DNA from 3 places in the Streptomyces sp. NPDC045287 genome. Region 2 is predicted to be linked to each of the others. Evidence: riboswitches for the same ligand, from Rfam matches in the RefSeq annotation. Region 2 holds a riboswitch; each other region holds the start of a gene.
The links. Region 2 has a riboswitch for cyclic di-AMP ahead of AC07D6_RS16495 (M23 family metallopeptidase). Riboswitches for the same ligand answer to the same signal wherever they lie in the genome.
Positions count from the first base shown of each region.

Region 1: another riboswitch for cyclic di-AMP. It lies ahead of AC07D6_RS03775 (LysM peptidoglycan-binding domain-containing protein); the one in region 2 lies ahead of AC07D6_RS16495 (M23 family metallopeptidase).
Region 3: another riboswitch for cyclic di-AMP. It lies ahead of AC07D6_RS19570 (transglycosylase family protein); the one in region 2 lies ahead of AC07D6_RS16495 (M23 family metallopeptidase).

Region 1 covers NZ_JBWKJG010000002.1:114,152-119,639, reverse strand. Annotated here, with positions in the region: gene AC07D6_RS03785 (sugar phosphate isomerase/epimerase family protein) at 1-570, shown strand, start outside; gene AC07D6_RS03780 (Gfo/Idh/MocA family protein) at 748-1,767, shown strand; gene AC07D6_RS03775 (LysM peptidoglycan-binding domain-containing protein) at 1,828-2,586, opposite strand; cyclic di-AMP (ydaO/yuaA leader) riboswitch at 2,590-2,753, opposite strand; gene AC07D6_RS03770 (vanadium-dependent haloperoxidase) at 3,164-4,486, shown strand; gene AC07D6_RS03765 (FG-GAP repeat domain-containing protein) at 4,569-5,488, opposite strand, start outside.
Region 2 covers NZ_JBWKJG010000008.1:315,825-321,312, forward strand. Annotated here, with positions in the region: gene AC07D6_RS16475 (PRC-barrel domain-containing protein) at 1-254, shown strand, start outside; gene AC07D6_RS16480 (hypothetical protein) at 286-450, shown strand; gene AC07D6_RS16485 (DUF5994 family protein) at 706-1,197, opposite strand; tRNA gene AC07D6_RS16490 (tRNA-Met) at 1,448-1,521, shown strand; cyclic di-AMP (ydaO/yuaA leader) riboswitch at 1,893-2,028, shown strand; gene AC07D6_RS16495 (M23 family metallopeptidase) at 2,041-3,129, shown strand; gene AC07D6_RS16500 (PrsW family intramembrane metalloprotease) at 3,363-4,715, opposite strand; gene trmB (tRNA (guanosine(46)-N7)-methyltransferase TrmB) at 4,803-5,488, opposite strand, start outside.
Region 3 covers NZ_JBWKJG010000011.1:113,940-119,427, forward strand. Annotated here, with positions in the region: gene AC07D6_RS19560 (FtsB family cell division protein) at 1-215, opposite strand, end outside; gene eno (phosphopyruvate hydratase) at 316-1,605, opposite strand; gene AC07D6_RS19570 (transglycosylase family protein) at 1,932-2,639, opposite strand; cyclic di-AMP (ydaO/yuaA leader) riboswitch at 2,643-2,812, opposite strand; gene AC07D6_RS19575 (transglycosylase family protein) at 3,073-4,095, opposite strand; gene AC07D6_RS19580 (cytochrome P450 family protein) at 4,209-5,488, opposite strand, start outside.

The sequences.
Region 1 (5,488 bases), on a different contig from region 2:
ATCCCCTCGTTCTGGCGGGACGACAGGACCGCCGAGGTCGTCGAACCGCCCGAGCTGACCGCCGGGCAGTGGGCGGACCTCGCCCGCGGCACGGAGCGGCTGGGCCGCGAGGTGCGGGAGCGGTACGGCCTCGGCATCGTCGTCCACCCGCACGCCGACACGCACCTCGACACGGAGGAGCACGTGGAGCGGTTCCTCGACGCGACCGATCCCGACCTGGTCTCGCTGTGCCTGGACACGGGGCACTACGCGTACTGCGGCGGCGACAGCGTCAAGCTGATCGAGACGTACGGGGAGCGCGTCGGCTACCTGCACCTCAAGCAGGTCGACCCGGCCGTCCTGGCGGAGGTCGTCGAGAACGGCGTCCCGTTCGGGCAGGCCGTGCGGCGCGGGGTGATGTGCGAGCCGCCGTCCGGCGTCCCCGCGCTCGAACCGGTGCTCGCGGCGGCGCAGCGGCTCGGCGTGGACCTGTTCGCCATCGTGGAGCAGGACATGTACCCGTGCCCGCCGGACCGGCCGCTGCCGATCGCGGTGCGCACGCGCCGGTTCCTCCGCTCCTGCGGTGCCTGACCGGCGGGCCTCCGGGGCTTCCCGGTCCCTCCGGACCTGCCGGACCCCGGGGCTCCCGGTCCCTCCGGGCCCTCCAGCCCCCAGGGCCTCCCGGTCCCTCCGGATCCAGGGCCCCCGGTCCCTGTGACCTGCCGGACCTTCCGACCTCCCGGACCTCGGGGAAGGAGACCTTCGACCATGACCCAGCGCGGAACGCTCGGCGTGGCCGTCGTCGGCGCCGGCCGGATGGGCGCCGACCACGTGCGCCGCATCGACCGGGTGATCAGCGGGGCGCGGGTGGCCGCCGTCGCGGACGTGGACGCCGAGCGGGCGAAGGCCGTCGCGGACGGTGTCGACGGCTGCGCGGCGTACACCGACCCGGCCGCCGCGATCGCCGCGCCCGGCGTGGACGCCGTGCTCGTCGCCTCCCCCGGTCCGGCGCACGAGGCGGCGCTGATGGCGGCGCTCCGGCGCGGGCTCCCGGTGCTGTGCGAGAAGCCGCTCACCCCGGACGCGGCGTCCGCGCTGCGGGTGCTGCGGGCGGAGGAGCGGCTGGGCAGGCGGCTGGTCCAGGTGGGTTTCATGCGGCGGTACGACGCCGAGTACCTGCGGCTGAAGGCGCTGCTGGACGGCGGCGGGCTGGGTCGGCCGCTGATGCTGCACCACCGGCACCGCAACGCCTCGTCGCCGCCCTGGTTCACCGGCGAGATGCTCCTCGGCGACTCGGCGGTCCACGAGGTGGACGTCACGCGGTGGCTGCTGGGCCAGGAGATCACGGCGGTGACGGTGATGCGGCCGCGGCCGTCGGGGAACGCCCCCGAGGGCGTCGACGACCCGCAGTTCGCGGTCTTCGAGACGGACGGCGGGGCGCTCGCCGACGTGGAGGTCTACGTCAACTGCCGCTTCGGGTACCAGGTGCAGGCCGAGGCGGTGTGCGAGAACGGCACCGCGCGGATCGGCGACGCGCACGGGATGCTCGTCGCCGCGGGCGGCCGGTGGGGCGGTTCGATCGCGCCGGGGTTCGTGGAGCGGTTCGAGGAGGCGTACGACCGGCAGGTGCGGGCCTGGGTGGACGCCGCCCTGCGCGGTGGGGCCACCGGCCCGAGCTGCTGGGACGGGTACGCGGCGGCGGCCGTCTGCGAGGCGGCCCTCCGGGCGCGGGCCGAGGGCCGCCGGGTGGAGGTCGGCCTGGTGGAGCGGCCGGCCCTCTACCGCTGACGTGCGCGACCGGGCACCCGGCGGGCCGGGGTCCGGCGCGTCGGGTGCCCGGAGGGCGGGTCAGTACGGGCCGTTGACGTTGTCGATGGATCCGTACCGGTCGGCGGCGTAGTTGCACGCGGCGGTGATGTTGGCGACCGGGTCGAACGGGTCCAGGGACGTGCCGGGCACGTGGTAGGCGCTGAACGTGGGGTCGATGACCTGGAGGAGCCCCTTGGAGGGCGTCCCGGCGGCGGCGTTGGAGTCCCAGTTGTTGATGGCGAGCGGATTGCCGGAGGACTCGCGCATGACGTTGCGGTGAATTCCGTCGTAGGTTCCCGGAATTCCGTGCTGGGCCATGATGTCCAGCGATTCCTTGATCCAGCCGTCGAGGTTGTCGGCGTACGTCTTCACCGCGACGGGGGTGACGACGGCGCGGGCCTCGGAGCGGTCGGCGCGGGCCGGTTCGGAACGCTCCGCCGAAGCCGCCGCCGCGGCGCCGACGGTGAGCTTCAGACCGGGCCGGATGTGTGACGGGTCGTCACCGATGGCCTTCTTGTTGTCCTCGTACAGCTTCTTCCAGCCGCCGCTCACGGAATGCTCGCCGGCGATACCGGAAAGGGTGTCGCCGACGGTCACGGTGTACGTCACGGGCTTGGCGGCCTGGACGGCGGCGGCCGGCGCGACGACGGCCACGGCGGGCGCCGCGACCGGTGCGGCGGAGGCGGTGGCGGCGCCGGTCAGGGGCAGGGCGAGGGCGGCCCCGCCGGTACTCGCGACGACGAGCCCGCGGCTGAGGCGGCTGTTCTTGGGGCGACGGTGCTTACCCTGTGCGGGCATGGGGATTTTCCTCTCCGACGCCTGCGAGGTGAGCTGTCGGGTTCGGGCGGGAGATGCCCGGCCGCAGTCTCCCGCGACTTCACCCCTAGCCGCTCCGGACACCGGACCGGCGACTTACCTGGTTCCCCCGCTCCTGCCGAGCGCGCGTGTGTGGGTGCTGGAATCCGGAAGGCGGCAGGATTCGGCGTTCCCTCCGGAATGACGGTGACCGTAAACGAAATCCGCCGGGAGGAACAAGGGCGGGAATTCCGGCCGATGATCCATTGCAGCCCCGTTCGGCGGTGAATTCCGTGCCCCCGCGCGGCGTCCGGGGAATTCCGCCGTCCGCCCGCCGTGACCGACATCACGGTTTTCGCCTCCCGCCCACCCCCTACCACCCCACCACAAAAAGGAGGTAAGTAGTCCATATTAAATTAATACCCTCAAATGGTAATAAGCCGGACATGTACCCCGGATCGGCTCCGTACGGGTGCTTGGAGCACCTGGAACGGCGAGTGCGATTGCGCTTCCCATCCGAACGCCGAAGGTGTGAGTGGCAGATATCGACTGAAAAGGGGTAAAAGTGCATAAGAGATCGATGAGGACGTCACCGCGTCGGACCCTGGCGGCCGCGGCCGTGCTGTTGGGTCTGACGGCGGTCGCGGCGCCGGTCCCCGCGCCTGCGGCACCGGCGCCGCAGGGCGCGTCCTCCGCCTCCGCCCCCGGCTCCGTCATCGCCGACTGGGCGCGACTGACGGCGGAGGTCGTGGACCCCGAGAACCGTCTGATCTCGCCGGAGAAGGCCCTGTGGCACGCCCTCGTCTCGGCGGGCATGTACAACGCGGTGGTCGGGATCGAGGGCCGGTACGAGCCGTACCGCTGGAACGGACGGGCGCCTCGTACGGCGTCGTCCGTGGCCGCCGCCGCGACCGCCGCCCACGACGTGCTGCGGCACTACTTCCCGCAGGCGGCGGCCCGACTGAGGGCCGCCCACGCCGCCTCGCTCGCCGCGGTGCCGGACGGGTGGGCGGAGAAGGCGGGGGTGGCGTTCGGCCACCGCGCGGCCACCCACGTCATCGCGTTGCGGAAGAACGACGGCCACGGCGCCCGGGTCGCCTTCCCGGCCTCCCCCGCCCCCGGGGTGTGGCGCCCCACACCGACGGCGTACCGCCCCTTCGCCACCGCGTGGCTGGCACGGCTGCGCCCACTGCTCATGGACCGGCCCGACCGGTTCCGTCCCGGGCCGCCGCCCGCGCTGCCGTCCGCCCGCTACGCCGCCGACCTGAACGAGGTGAAGGCGTACGGCGCGAAGGACAGCCCGGTGCGGAGCCGGTGGCAGACCGACACCGCGCGGTTCTTCGTCGACCTCGACCTGCAGGGCGCCCTGGCCGACCGCGCCGCGCGGAACGGCCTCGACCTGGTCGACACGGCACGCCTGTTCGCCGCCGTCAACACCGTCCAGATCGACGCGACGATCGCCGCGTGGGACGCCAAGCTGCACTACGGCACCTGGCGGCCCATCACCGCGATCCGCGAGGCCGACCGCGACAACAACCCCCGCACCCAGGCCGACCCGGCGTGGGAGCCGCTCCTGGAGACCCCCTCGCACCCCGACTACCTCAGTGGCCACACCACCACCACCGGCGCCTTGGCCCGGACGTTGACGCTGCTGTCCGGCAGCCCGTTCCTCGACCTGCGCATCACGTCGGCCTTCGCGAAGGAGACCCGGTACTACGCCTCCGCCCACGAGTACAACCGGGACGTCGTGAACGCTCGCACCTGGGCGGGCATCCACACCCGTACGGCGAACACGGTCGGCACGCGGACGGGCGAGCGGGTCGCCGCCTGGGCGCTCGCCCGCCACTTCCGCCCGCTGACCGACCAGCCCGCCGACCGACCGGCCGACCGACCGACCCGCTGACCGGCCGGCCCGCCGACCGACCCGCCGGCCGGCCGGCTGACCGGCCGGCCGCGGGCGGCGGCGCACCGGGCCTGACGATCCGTCAGAGGACGGCGTCGAACCCGTCCCAGTGCTGGGCGACCTGGACGCGCGACCGGAACGGCGCCGCCGCGTTCCCGGTGCCCGTGTACTGCCACAGGACACCGGCCGTGTCGCGGGCGAGCAGCTCCGGGTGGCCGTCCGCCGTGACGTCGCCGTACGCGACGAGCACGTCGTAGATGTTCCAGCCGGTGCCGATCTGGCGGCGGGCCTGGAGCGGGGCGTTGCCGTCGCCGGTGCCCTGGTAGAGCCAGAGCGCGCCGGAGCCGTCGCGGGCGATCAGGTCGGCCTTCCGGTCACCGGTGACGTCGAGGCCACCGGTGAGGGAGGTGTAGATGTTCCAGCCGGTGCCGGCCTGGCGACGGGCCTCGAAGGGCCGCGCCGGGTCGCCCGTGCCCCGGTACAGCCAGAGCACGCCCGACCCGTCCACGGCGAGCAGGTCGTGCCGGCCGTCACCGGTCAGGTCGCCGGCGCCGCGGATCGACCGGTACGCGCCCCAGCCGGAGCCGACCCGCACCGGGGGCTCGAAGGAGGTGCGTCCCCCGCCGGCGAGCCGGTGGTACCAGAGCACGCCGGACGCGTCGCGCGCCACCACGTCGCCGCCGCGGCCGCGGACGTCGATCGGCGCGAGCTTGGTGAGGCGGTCGTACTGGCCCCAGTTCACACCGAGGTCCTTGCCCCACTCGACGTCCAGCGCCGACCCCTCCCCTTCGTAGGAGCCGTACGCGCGCATGTCGCCGCTCCGGTCGCGGGCGAGGACGTCCCAGTCCATCGGCACGGCGCTGACGCCGGCCACGTCGAACCGGCCGGCGGCGGTGGCGTCGGCCGCCCCGGACGCGGGGGCGAAGCGGGCGTCGACGGCGACGTGCCAGGAGGGCACGGAGGCGGACGCGGAGACCCGGTAGGTGAGCGTGTGCCGGCCCG
Region 2 (5,488 bases):
CGGACGAACCCGCCATGGCCACCGTCCGGACGGGGCTGCCCACCCGCCAGCGCCTGGTGTTCGTCCCGCTCGACGACGCGACCGTCGGACCGGGCTACGTCAGGGTCCCGTACGACAGGGGCACGGTCCGCAAGTCCCCCGCCATCGGTACCGACGACGTGCTCGCCGCCGAGGACGAGCAAGCCGTCTTCCACCACTACGGCCTGGCCTACCGGCCCGGTGCCGCCGGCGAACGGCAACTCGCGCGCCGTTGAACCGGACCGTCGCACGGAGGAGTTCCAGACCATGGCGATCTTCCTGTTCCTCGTCCTCGTGGCCGTCGTGCTCGGCCTCATCGGCGTCGCGGTCAAGGGGATGATGTACCTGCTGATCATCGGTGCCGTCGTCCTCGTGGCCGACCTGATCTTCTTCGGCGCCCATCTCTCCCGGCGCGGCGCCCGGAGGCGCTAGGCGGCCCTCCGCGCGGCCCGCGCGGCGGGTCGGTCCCGTGGGGCCCGTGGGGCCCGTGTTTCCGCGGGGCCGGGTGGCCCGTGGAGAGTCCGTGTGGGGGATCGGCCCGTGGGGCTCGGGTGGGTCGGTCCCGTGGGGCCCGCGCGGCGGGGCGGTCCTGCGGTGGGCCAATGCGGCGGGACGGCCCCGCGCGGGTCAGTGCGCCCGCGAGGGTCAGTGCGTCCGCGCGGGTCGGTGCGGTGGTCCCCGCACGGGTCAGCCCCGGGGAGGGCCGGCCCTCCGCCCGGTGCGCGTGTCGACGAGGATCTGCCGGGCCTGCGTGACGTTGTCGGCGCGGACGGCCTGCGCCATCGCGGTGCGCGCCTCGTCCCGGGGCGTGTCCGGAGGCACGACGAGCAGCGAGAAGTGGTCCTGGTCCCCGCGGGTGACCAGGACGGTGTCGTCCCCGACGGGGAACGAGTCGATGCGCACCACCCGCTCGTCGACGACCAGCCGGGCCGGGAGCCCCTCCCAGGCGGCGGCGTCCAGGCCGACGCGGGAGATCGGGCCGAGGTGCTCGGTCAGGGCGCTCACCAGGGCGGGCAGCTCCTCCGCGATGTCGTGGGAGCGCGGCCACCACGCCCCGTCGAGGACGCCCTCGCGGGAGCGGGTCGTCTCCAGCCGCAGGAGCGCCGTCCCCGGCTCCACCGCTTCGTGGAGGGTGTCCGGCAGGTGCCCGGGGGCGGGAGGCGTGTCGGAGTGGGCCATGCTGATGTCCGCCTGTCTACGGGATCCGGTCCCTTCGGCGAACCGGACGTCCACTACTTCCCACGGTACTCCGCCCGCCCCGGTCACCGGGGGTCCGCGACCTCCTCCGGGAGGGAGGGCCGAGCCGGGCGGCCGGGCTCGCGCGGCGTGGTTCCGGGCCTCCGGAGAGGGGCCGCCGGAAACTTTCCGGCCGTGGAGCGCGAAATGGTGAATGACCTTCGCTGGAATAGCGTAAGGTGGTGTTCATCGACGCGGGGTGGAGCAGCTCGGTAGCTCGCTGGGCTCATAACCCAGAGGTCGCAGGTTCAAATCCTGTCCCCGCTACTGAAACCGAAGGCCCGGTGCACACAGCACCGGGCCTTCGGCGTGTCTGCGTGTCTGCGTGTCTGCGGGGCCGGGTGTCCGGGTGTCTGCGCGGCAGGTCGGCGGGGCACCGGGGCCGGTATCTACCCTGCGTGATCGACAGGCCGCTCTGTGCGATAACAATTGACACACGGTCAGAAACTTGATCGAGGAGTTTCGGGGGCGCGACCGCCTGACAGCGGGTCAATTCGCTGTGACTTGTCCCTTTATAGGGCCTTGATTCACTGCCGAGTGAGCGAGGTGTTCCCGGGAGCGGCTTGGAATACGGGCCCGGCTTCTATTAACGTTCGATAACGCAGCGCGGTCGTATCAGTCGTCGCAGAAGGCGGCGCCGTGCGCATGCGCCGAATCCCGCAAGGGAACCGGGGAACCACCGCACTTGGGGTGAATCGGGCCTTCACCGGCCCGTAGGGGACCTTCCTGCTCCGAACCCGTCAGCTAACCCGGTAGGCGGAGAAGGAAGGAAAGGAGTACGCCTCCGTGGCGTCCAACAGGCCTGCCCCCGAAGCCCCCTTCGGCTCGTACGACATGACCGGCCGTCCCACCGCTTCGGGACTTCCGGCCACCGCCGCCCCCGCGGCCGCCTCCGAGTGGAACCCCACCGAGGAGACCGTCCGCCCCGTCCGGGGCCGGCACCGTGTGGTCAAGCAGCGCGGCGGCCTCGCCCGCAGCTCCACCGTCCTCGGGGTCGGCGTCATCGCCGCCGTCGGCGCGGGCGGCATGGCCACCGCGCACGACAAGCCCAGCGTCGCGATATCCCTGCCGGACATCAACCTCCCCGACGCCTCCTCGCTCCCCGGCGTCGGCGCGTTCCTCGGCGACGACGCGGACGACGCCCCCGACGAGGCCCCCGCCTCCGCCGGTCTCGCCACGCTCGCCCTGTCCACCGGGAACGGCCCCGCCGACGCCCGGGGCGCCGGTGCCGAGGCCGACGCGGGCGAGGCGCTGCGGGCGCGCATCCTCCAGCAGGCCGAGCAGCAGCAGGCGTCCGCCGAGGCCGAGGCCCGGGCCGCCGCCGAGAAGGCGGCCGCGGAGAAGGCCGCGGAGGAGGCCGCCGCCCAGCAGGCCGCCGCCGAGGCCGAGGCGAAGGCCGCCGAGAAGGAGCGCAAGCGCGCCGAGGCGGAAGCCGCCGCGAAGGCCGAGGCCAAGCGCCTGGCCAAGCTCGCCGCGAGCTACGCCCTGCCGACCTCCTCGTACACGATCACCTCCACGTACGGCCAGGCCGGCTCCATGTGGTCCTCCGGCTACCACACCGGCCTCGACCTGGCCGCCCCCACCGGCACCCCGGCCAACGCCGTCCACAGCGGCACCGTCAAGTCGGCCGGCTGGTCCGGTGCGTACGGCTACCGCGTCGTGCTGGAGCTGGCGGACGGCACCGAGGTCTGGTACTGCCACCTCTCCTCGATGACCGTCAGCGCCGGGCAGTCCGTCGGCACCGGCGACACGATCGGCCGCGTCGGTTCGACCGGCAACGTCACCGGGGCGCACCTCCACCTGGAGGTCCACACCGCCTCCGGCAGCGGCATCGACCCGCTGGCCTGGCTGCGCGGCAAGGGCCTCACCATCTGACACCCCGGCGCCCCGACGCGTCCCGGTACCCCGGCGCGTCCCGCGCCGGACCCCCGATCCCGGCAGCCCCGGCGGCACACCCCCCGACGCCAGGGCTGCCGGTCCGCTCTTCCCGGCCCCGGGTCCCGACCGTGCTCTGGTCCCGGGGCCCGGCCGCGCCCCCGGTCCCGGGCCCCGGTCCCGCGCCCCGCTCTCGGGGCCCGGCCGTGTTTCGGGCCCGGCCGCGCCCGGCCTCAGTAGCGGTACGGGTTGTAGCCCGCGTAGTCGCGGTGCGGCGGCGGCGTCCACACCCGGCCCGTCGCGCGCGCCGCGAACGTCAGGGCCGGGGCGGCCACCTCCTTCCGCTGCCACATGTGGTGCAGCAGCTCCTGCTCCCGCGCCGTGAAATCCTGGTCCGCCACACCCCGCCGCGCCCGGTACCGCAGGAACGCCAGGGACGTCGCGAACGCCTCGTACTCGCCCACCGACCGCGCCGCCGCCGGGCCGAACGTGCGCGCCGCGTAGGACCGCGCCAGGCTCCGCGCCTGCATCGACGACAGCGCGAGCGGCTCGTCGGCGGACAGCCAACCGGCCGCCGCGTACGCCGGCAGCTCGCCGGATATCGTCCGCAGCTCCCGCTGGCGCGTCCATATCACCAGCCACGTCAGCAGACCCAGCGCCGGCAGCATGAACGCCCCGTACACGAGGAGGAAGCCCCACGGCCCGAACGTCGTCGAGCCGTTCCACAGCGCGTGCACCCCCATCGCCAGGACCAGCCCCAGCAGCGGCAGCAGCGTCCGCACCACCCTGCGCCGGCGCGCCGTCATCGCGGCGACGCCGAACCCGATGCCCGTCAGGACCGTGAACAGCGGGTGCGCGAACGGCGACATCACGACCCGGACGAAGAACGTCACCGCCGTCACCGACTCGAAGCCGGACGTCCCGAACTCCTGGTCCTCGTCGAAGGCGCTCCCCAGGTACAGGATGTTCTCGGTGAACGCGAAGCCCGTCGCCGTGAACCCGGCGACGACCACGCCGTCGACCAGCCCCGTGAAGTCCCGCCTGCGGAACAGGAAGACCAGCAGGATCGCGACGGCCTTCGCGCCCTCCTCCACGACGGGGGCGACGACGGTCGCGCCGAGCGTGTCCGCCGACGTCGGGTCCGCCGTCGCCGTGGCTATCCAGCGCGTCGCGAACGTGTTGGCGAGGATCGCGACGAGCGCCGCCGCGAACGCCCCCCAGGCGAAGGCGAACAGCAGGTTCCTCCACGGACCCGGCTCCACCCGGTCCAGCCAGCGGAACGCCGCCGCCAGCAGCGGTACGGGCAGCAGCGCCAGCCCGAGGCCGACCACGAAACCCGCCGTTCCCGTCTGCTCCCGCACCAGCGCCAGGATCACCAGGGCGCACAGGGCCAGCACCAGGATCACGGCCGAGGCGCGCACCGCCCTGCTGCGCCAGAACGCGCCCCGCGGCTTGTACCGCCAACGGGCCCGGTCCGGCACGGCGTCGAACGACGGCCGCGGGTGGTACGCCGGGATGGCCGGCTGGGCGGGGCCGGCCGGCGGAGGGGTCCGCGGTGCGGAGCGGGGCGCGCGCGAATCTGACACCCGATGGACCCTAGACGGCCGGACTGACACTCCGCGAGCGCGTTGTGGACAAGCGCGAGTACGTTGTGGACGAGCGCGGCCGGGCCGTCACGCGCGGGCGAACAGCAGGTCGCGGACGACGTGCCCCTTCTCCAGGCCCTGCCCCTCGAACCGGGTCAGCGGGCGGAAGCCGGGCCGGGGCGCGAAGCCGCCGCCGGGTGCCGTGTTCTCGAAGTCCGGGTGCGCCGTCAGCACCTCCAGCATCTGCTCCGCGTACGGCTCCCAGTCCGTCGCGCAGTGCAGGACCGCGCCCGGCTTCATCCGGGTCGCGACGAGGCTCAGGAACTCGGGCTGGATCAACCGCCGCTTGTGGTGCCGCTTCTTCGGCCACGGGTCCGGGAAGTACACGCGGACGCCGGCGAGCGCGGCGGGCGGCAGCATCTCGCGGAGCAGGATGATCGCGTCGCCGTTCGCGACGCGGACGTTCGTGAGGCCGTTCCGCTCGGCGAGGCCCAGCAGGTTGCCCTGCCCCGGGGTGTGCACGTCCACGGCGAGGATGCCGGTCGACGGGTCGTCGGCGGCCATCCGCGCGGTGGCCTCGCCCATGCCGAAGCCGATCTCCAGGACGACGGGGAGCCCGCCGAACATCTCGTCCAGGTCGAGGACGCGCCGCCCGTCGATGTCCAGGCCCCAGGTGGGCCACAGGCGGCGCAGCGCGTCGGCCTGGCCGGCGGTGACGCGGCTGCGGCGCGGCTGGAAGCTGCGGATGCGGCGCTCGAAGTGGGAGCCGGCCG
Region 3 (5,488 bases), on a different contig from region 2:
GCGATCTCGCCGCGCTGCGACACGTACTGGCGCATCGGGTAGGCGAGGGCGACGACCATGGTGCAGACGACGAGGGCGAGGAAGGCGGCCCGGCCGGTGAGCCGGGAGCGGCGCGCCTGGCGGCGGCTCTGGGAACGGTAGACGCGGGCGGCGGTCTGCTCGCCGAGCAGCCGCAGCCTCGTCGCGGTCGAGAACCGGTCCCGGTCCTGGCCCATCGGCTCGCCCCTCCTCACGTACGACGTCCCCGGACACGGTACGGGACCGTGGCCGGGGACGTACGCAACCGGGGGCGACGAGGCGCCGGCCCCCGCTCGTTCAGTCGTTCGCGGGGCGGAACCGCGGGAACGCGCTGCGGCCGGCGTACACCGCGGCGTCGTCGAGGATCTCCTCGATGCGCAGGAGCTGGTTGTACTTGGCGACGCGCTCGGAGCGGGCCGGGGCGCCGGTCTTGATCTGGCCGCAGTTGGTGGCGACGGCCAGGTCGGCGATGGTGACGTCCTCGGTCTCGCCGGAGCGGTGGGACATCATGCACTTGAAGCCGTTGCGCTGGGCCAGCTCGACGGCGTCCAGGGTCTCCGTGAGGGAGCCGATCTGGTTGACCTTGACGAGCAGGGCGTTGGCCGCGCCCTCCTCGATGCCGCGGGCCAGGCGCTCCGGGTTGGTGACGAACAGGTCGTCGCCGACGAGCTGGACCTTCGAGCCGAGCTTCTCGGTGATGGTCTTCCAGCCGTCCCAGTCGTCCTCGAACAGCGGGTCCTCGATGGAGACGAGCGGGTACGAGGCGACGAGCTCCTCGTAGTACTCGGTCATCTCGGCGGCCGTGCGGGACTTGCCCTCGAAGGCGTACGCGCCGTCCTTGTAGAACTCGGACGCGGCGACGTCCAGGGCGAGCGCGATGTCCTTGCCCGGGGTGTAGCCGGCCTGCTTGATCGCCTCCAGGATGAGGTCGAGGGCGGCGCGGTTGGACTCCAGGTTCGGGGCGAAGCCGCCCTCGTCGCCGAGGCCGGTGGACAGGCCCTTGTCCTTCAGGACCTTCTTCAGGGTGTGGTAGACCTCGGTGCCCCAGCGCAGGGCCTCGGAGAAGGACTCCGCGCCGATCGGGGCGATCATGAACTCCTGGATGTCCACGTTGGAGTCGGCGTGCGAGCCGCCGTTCAGGATGTTCATCATCGGCACCGGCAGCAGGTGCGCGTTCGGGCCGCCCAGGTAGCGGAAGAGCGGCAGGTCGGACGCCTCGGAGGCGGCGTGCGCCACGGCGAGGGAGACGCCGAGGATGGCGTTGGCGCCGAGGGAGGACTTGTCCGGGGTGGCGTCCAGGTCGAACATCGCCTGGTCGATCAGCCGCTGCTCGGTGGCGTCGTAGCCGACGAGCTCCGGGCCGATCTGCTCGATGACGGCGAGCACGGCCTTCTCGACACCCTTGCCGAGGTAGCGGTCCTTGTCACCGTCGCGGAGCTCGAGGGCCTCGAACGCACCGGTGGAGGCACCGGACGGGACGGCAGCACGGCCGGTGCTGCCGTCGTCGAGGCCGACCTCGACCTCGACCGTGGGGTTGCCTCGGGAGTCCAGGATTTCCCGGGCTACGACGACGTCGATGGACGGCACGAGCATCTCCTTCTGGGATGTGACGCATGGAGTGCAGGATCTTTGGCCTTGCGGCAAGAGCCTAACCGCCCCGGAGGGCCGGGGCCCGCGACCGCCCGCCCGCTGGGACGAAAAAGGGCACGAAGCGGTGGATTGCGGGGTGAACAGCCGCCATTCCTACTGGACGGTAACCACCTTGAGCGCCCCCGTTCTCATCCGTCCTGGACCGGTTTGCCCCGAAACGGGGGAGGCCCCGGCTCGCCGCGTACGGGGGATGCGCGACGAGCCGGGGCCGGCTCGGGGGGGGGAGCGGCCGGCCGGGTGGGTCCGGCCGGACCGCCTCCGGGTCAGCTCAGGTGGAGCTGCTGGCCCGGGTAGATGAGGTCGGCGTCGTCGACGATGTCCTCGTTCAGGTCGAACAGCTTCTTCCAGCCGCCCTTGACGCCCTCGGCCGTGGCGATGGAGCTGAGCGTGTCGCCGGCCTTGACCTCGTACTCGCCGTCGCCCTTCTCGACCTTCTCGCCGGTCGGGGTGGTGACGGTCTCGGCCTTGGCCTTGGGGGCCGCCGCCTTGGGGGCCGCCGCCTCGGGCTGGGCCGGCTTGGGCGCGGTGCGCTGCTCGCTGCGCGTGGTGGGCTCCTCGGCGGTGCGCTCGGCGGCGGCGCCGCCACCGTACGGCGCGCTGGACAGGCCGACGCCGCAGACCGGCCAGGCGCCCTTGCCCTGGCCCGCGAGGACCTTCTCGGCGATCTCTATCTGCTGGGCCTTGCTGGCCCGGTCGGCGGTGGAGGCGTACTGCGTGCCGCCGTACGCGGCCCACGTGGAGGCCGAGAACTGCAGGCCGCCGTAGTAGCCGTTGCCGGTGTTGATGGACCAGTTGCCGCCGGACTCGCACTGCGCGACGCGGTCCCACTCGGAGGCGGTCGCGGCGCTGGCGGACGTGGCGCCCATCAGCGGGGCGGCGACGGCCACGCCGGTGATGCCGGCGAACGCGACGAGACGGACGGCCTTGGACGGGCGACGGTGCTTTCCCTTGCCGGAATCGGAATTCAGCATGGCGGATCTCCTCACCGACGCCTACGAGGTGAGCTGTCGGGTTCGGGCCTGGTGAGTGCCCGGCCGCGCGCTGGGCGCGCGGCTTCACCCCGAGCCGGTTCCGGTCGTCTCTCAACGGCCGGGCCCGGCACTTACCTTGGGTCCCCCGCTCCTGCCTACGGCGCTGGAAGCGTCGACTGTTCCCGTCGTCCGGCGGCAGGATTCGGCGTTACCGGTCGGACGGGGCCCGCGGTGGCGAGCGGTATCGACGGTAAGCACAGACCCGCCCCAAGTTCAAAGGGGGACATCCGGGTCAATCCACCCCTACGCGCCCACCTCTTGCGGGTGTTTGCGCAGGTAGGGGCGGAGACGGGCGGATCGGGCGGCGCAGGGGCGCGAGTTGGGGCAAAGAGACTCTTGTCTCACTTCCGAGAAACGGACATTCGGCCCGTAACTACCCCTCATTCACGCCCAGATCGAGGCTCTGGCCAGGGAGGATGAGATCGGGGTCGGTACCCACGGTCTCGCGGTTCGCGTCGTAGAGCGCCGGCCAGCCGCCGGCCAGCTCGTGGGTGTCCGCGATGGCCCACAGGTTGTCGCCGGGCTGGACGGTGTACGTGCCGTCCGCGGCGAGGCCCTCCGCAGTACGTGCCGTTCCGTCACCCCGCGAGGTGTGTCTACCGGTTTCACGCCCACTGACCGCATTGCCGGATTCAGCGGATTCGCCGGACTCGCCGGAGTCATCGGTGGCGCCCGGAACGGTCGGAGCGGTCGTGGCCTCCTCCTTGGCCGGCTCGCCGCGGTGCCTGCCCGTGCCGGAGGCGGAGCCGCCCGTGCCGCCGTCGGCCGCGGGCGCGTCGCCGGAGGCGGCGGGGTCCGCGGGGTCGTCGGAGGGCGCGGTCGGCGTGACCGTCGCGTCCGGGACGGCGGGGGCGGTGGCCTTCCCGCCGCCCTCGGCCGTGCCGGAGGGGGTCGTGGCGCCCTCGGTGGCGGCCTTCCCGTCCCGCGCGGCGGGCTCCTTCGACGCCCCGGCGTCCGCACCGGTGCTCGCGGACGGCTCCGGCGTGGCACCCGGGCCGGTCTCCGCCGGGGCGGGGTCGCCCGCACCGGCCAGGCCCGCGATGGGCGCACAGGTCTCCCACGCGGCGGAGCCCCGCGCGGCGAAGACCTTCTCCGCGACGGCGATCTGCTGGGAGCGGCTGGCGAGGTCGGCGCGCGGCGCGTACGCCGTGCCCCCGTACGCCTGCCAGGTCTCCTGCGAGAACTGGAGGCCGCCGTAGTAGCCGTTGCCGAGGTCGGCGCTCCACATGCCGCCGGTCTCGCACTCGGCGACCCGGTCCCAGGTGGCGGCGTCGGCGGCGGACGCGGTGCCCGCGCCGAGCAGCGGCAGGGCGATCGCCGATCCGGTCACCCCCGCGGCGACGACGAGGGCGGGAGCCTGACGGGGTCGACGGTGTCGTCCGTTCCCGGAGCGCATGCGTTGGACCTTTCGCGTGACTGCTGAGGTGACGGTGAACGTAGCGGCATTCGAACGCCAGTCACAAGTCGATGCAGGGGAGATTACGCGAACATCACAGAGCTGATGGTCCGTCAGGCCCTTTCGGGGGTGAACTCCACCGGGAGGGTCCGCAGCCCGCGCATGATGAGCCCGCCGCGCCACCGCAGTTCGTCCGGGTCGACGGCGAGGCGCAGGTCGGGCAGGCGCGTCAGCAGCGTGGCCAGCGCGGCCTGCCCCTCCAGCCGGGCGAGCGGCGCGCCCAGGCAGTAGTGGATGCCGTGCCCGTACCCGAGGTGCTGGTTGTCGGTCCGCCCGAGGTCCAGGGTGTCCGGGGCGTCGAACCGCTCCGGGTCCCGGTCGGCCGCGGCGAGGACGACGAGGACGGGTTCGCCGGGCTCGATCCGCTGCCCGCCGAGGACGAGCGGCTGCGTCGCGTAACGCCAGGTCGCCAGCTCGACCGGCCCGTCGTAGCGCAGCAGTTCCTCCACGGCCGTGGCGAGCAGCCCCGTCTCGCCCGCGGCGAGGGACCGCTGGAGGCGGGCGCGCTCGCCGGGGTTGCGGAGCAGGGCGTACGTGCCGTTGCCGATGAGGTTGACGGTCGTCTCGAAACCCGCGAACAGGAGGATGAAGGCCATCGCGGCGGCCTCGTTCCCGGTGAGGTGCTCGCCGTGGTCGGAGGCGCGGATGAGGCCGGAGATCAGGTCGTCGCCGAGGTCCTCCCGCTTCCGCTCGATCAGGTCGACGAGGTACGCCCGCATCCGCTTCACGGCCCGCGCGACACCGCCGCGCGGGCTCTCCCGCCGCCCGCCCCCCTCGGACGAGGACGCCGTCCGGCCGCCGTGCCGGATCATCTGCCCGGCCCAGTCCCGGAAGTCGTCCTGGTCCTCGGCGGGCACACCGAGCATGTCGCAGATGGCGTAGATGGGGAGGGGGAAGGCGAACTCGTGGATGAGGTCGGCCTCTCCCCGCGCGGCGAAGCCGTCGATCAGGCGGTCCGTCAGCTCCTGCACACGGGGGGCGAACTCCGCGACCCGGCGCGGGGTGAACGCCTTCGACACGAGCCGGCGCAGCCTCGTGTGGTCCGGCGGGTCGATGTTGAGCAGGTGCGTCATCAGCTCGGCCTTGCGCTCCCCCGGGATGCCCGTCTTGCCCTTGGCGTGCGCGGGCCCGCCGTGGTGCGCGGGGTCCTTGCTGAGCCGCTGGTCGGCGAGGGCCTGCCGGGCGTCGGCGTACCGGGTGACCAGCCACGCCTCGACGCCGCTGGGCAGCCGGGTCCGGTGCACGGGCGCGTGCTCCCGCAGCCAGGCGTACGCCGGGTACGGGTCGGTGGCGAACTCCCAGGTGAAGAGTTCGGGGGGCGCGGCGGGGTCGT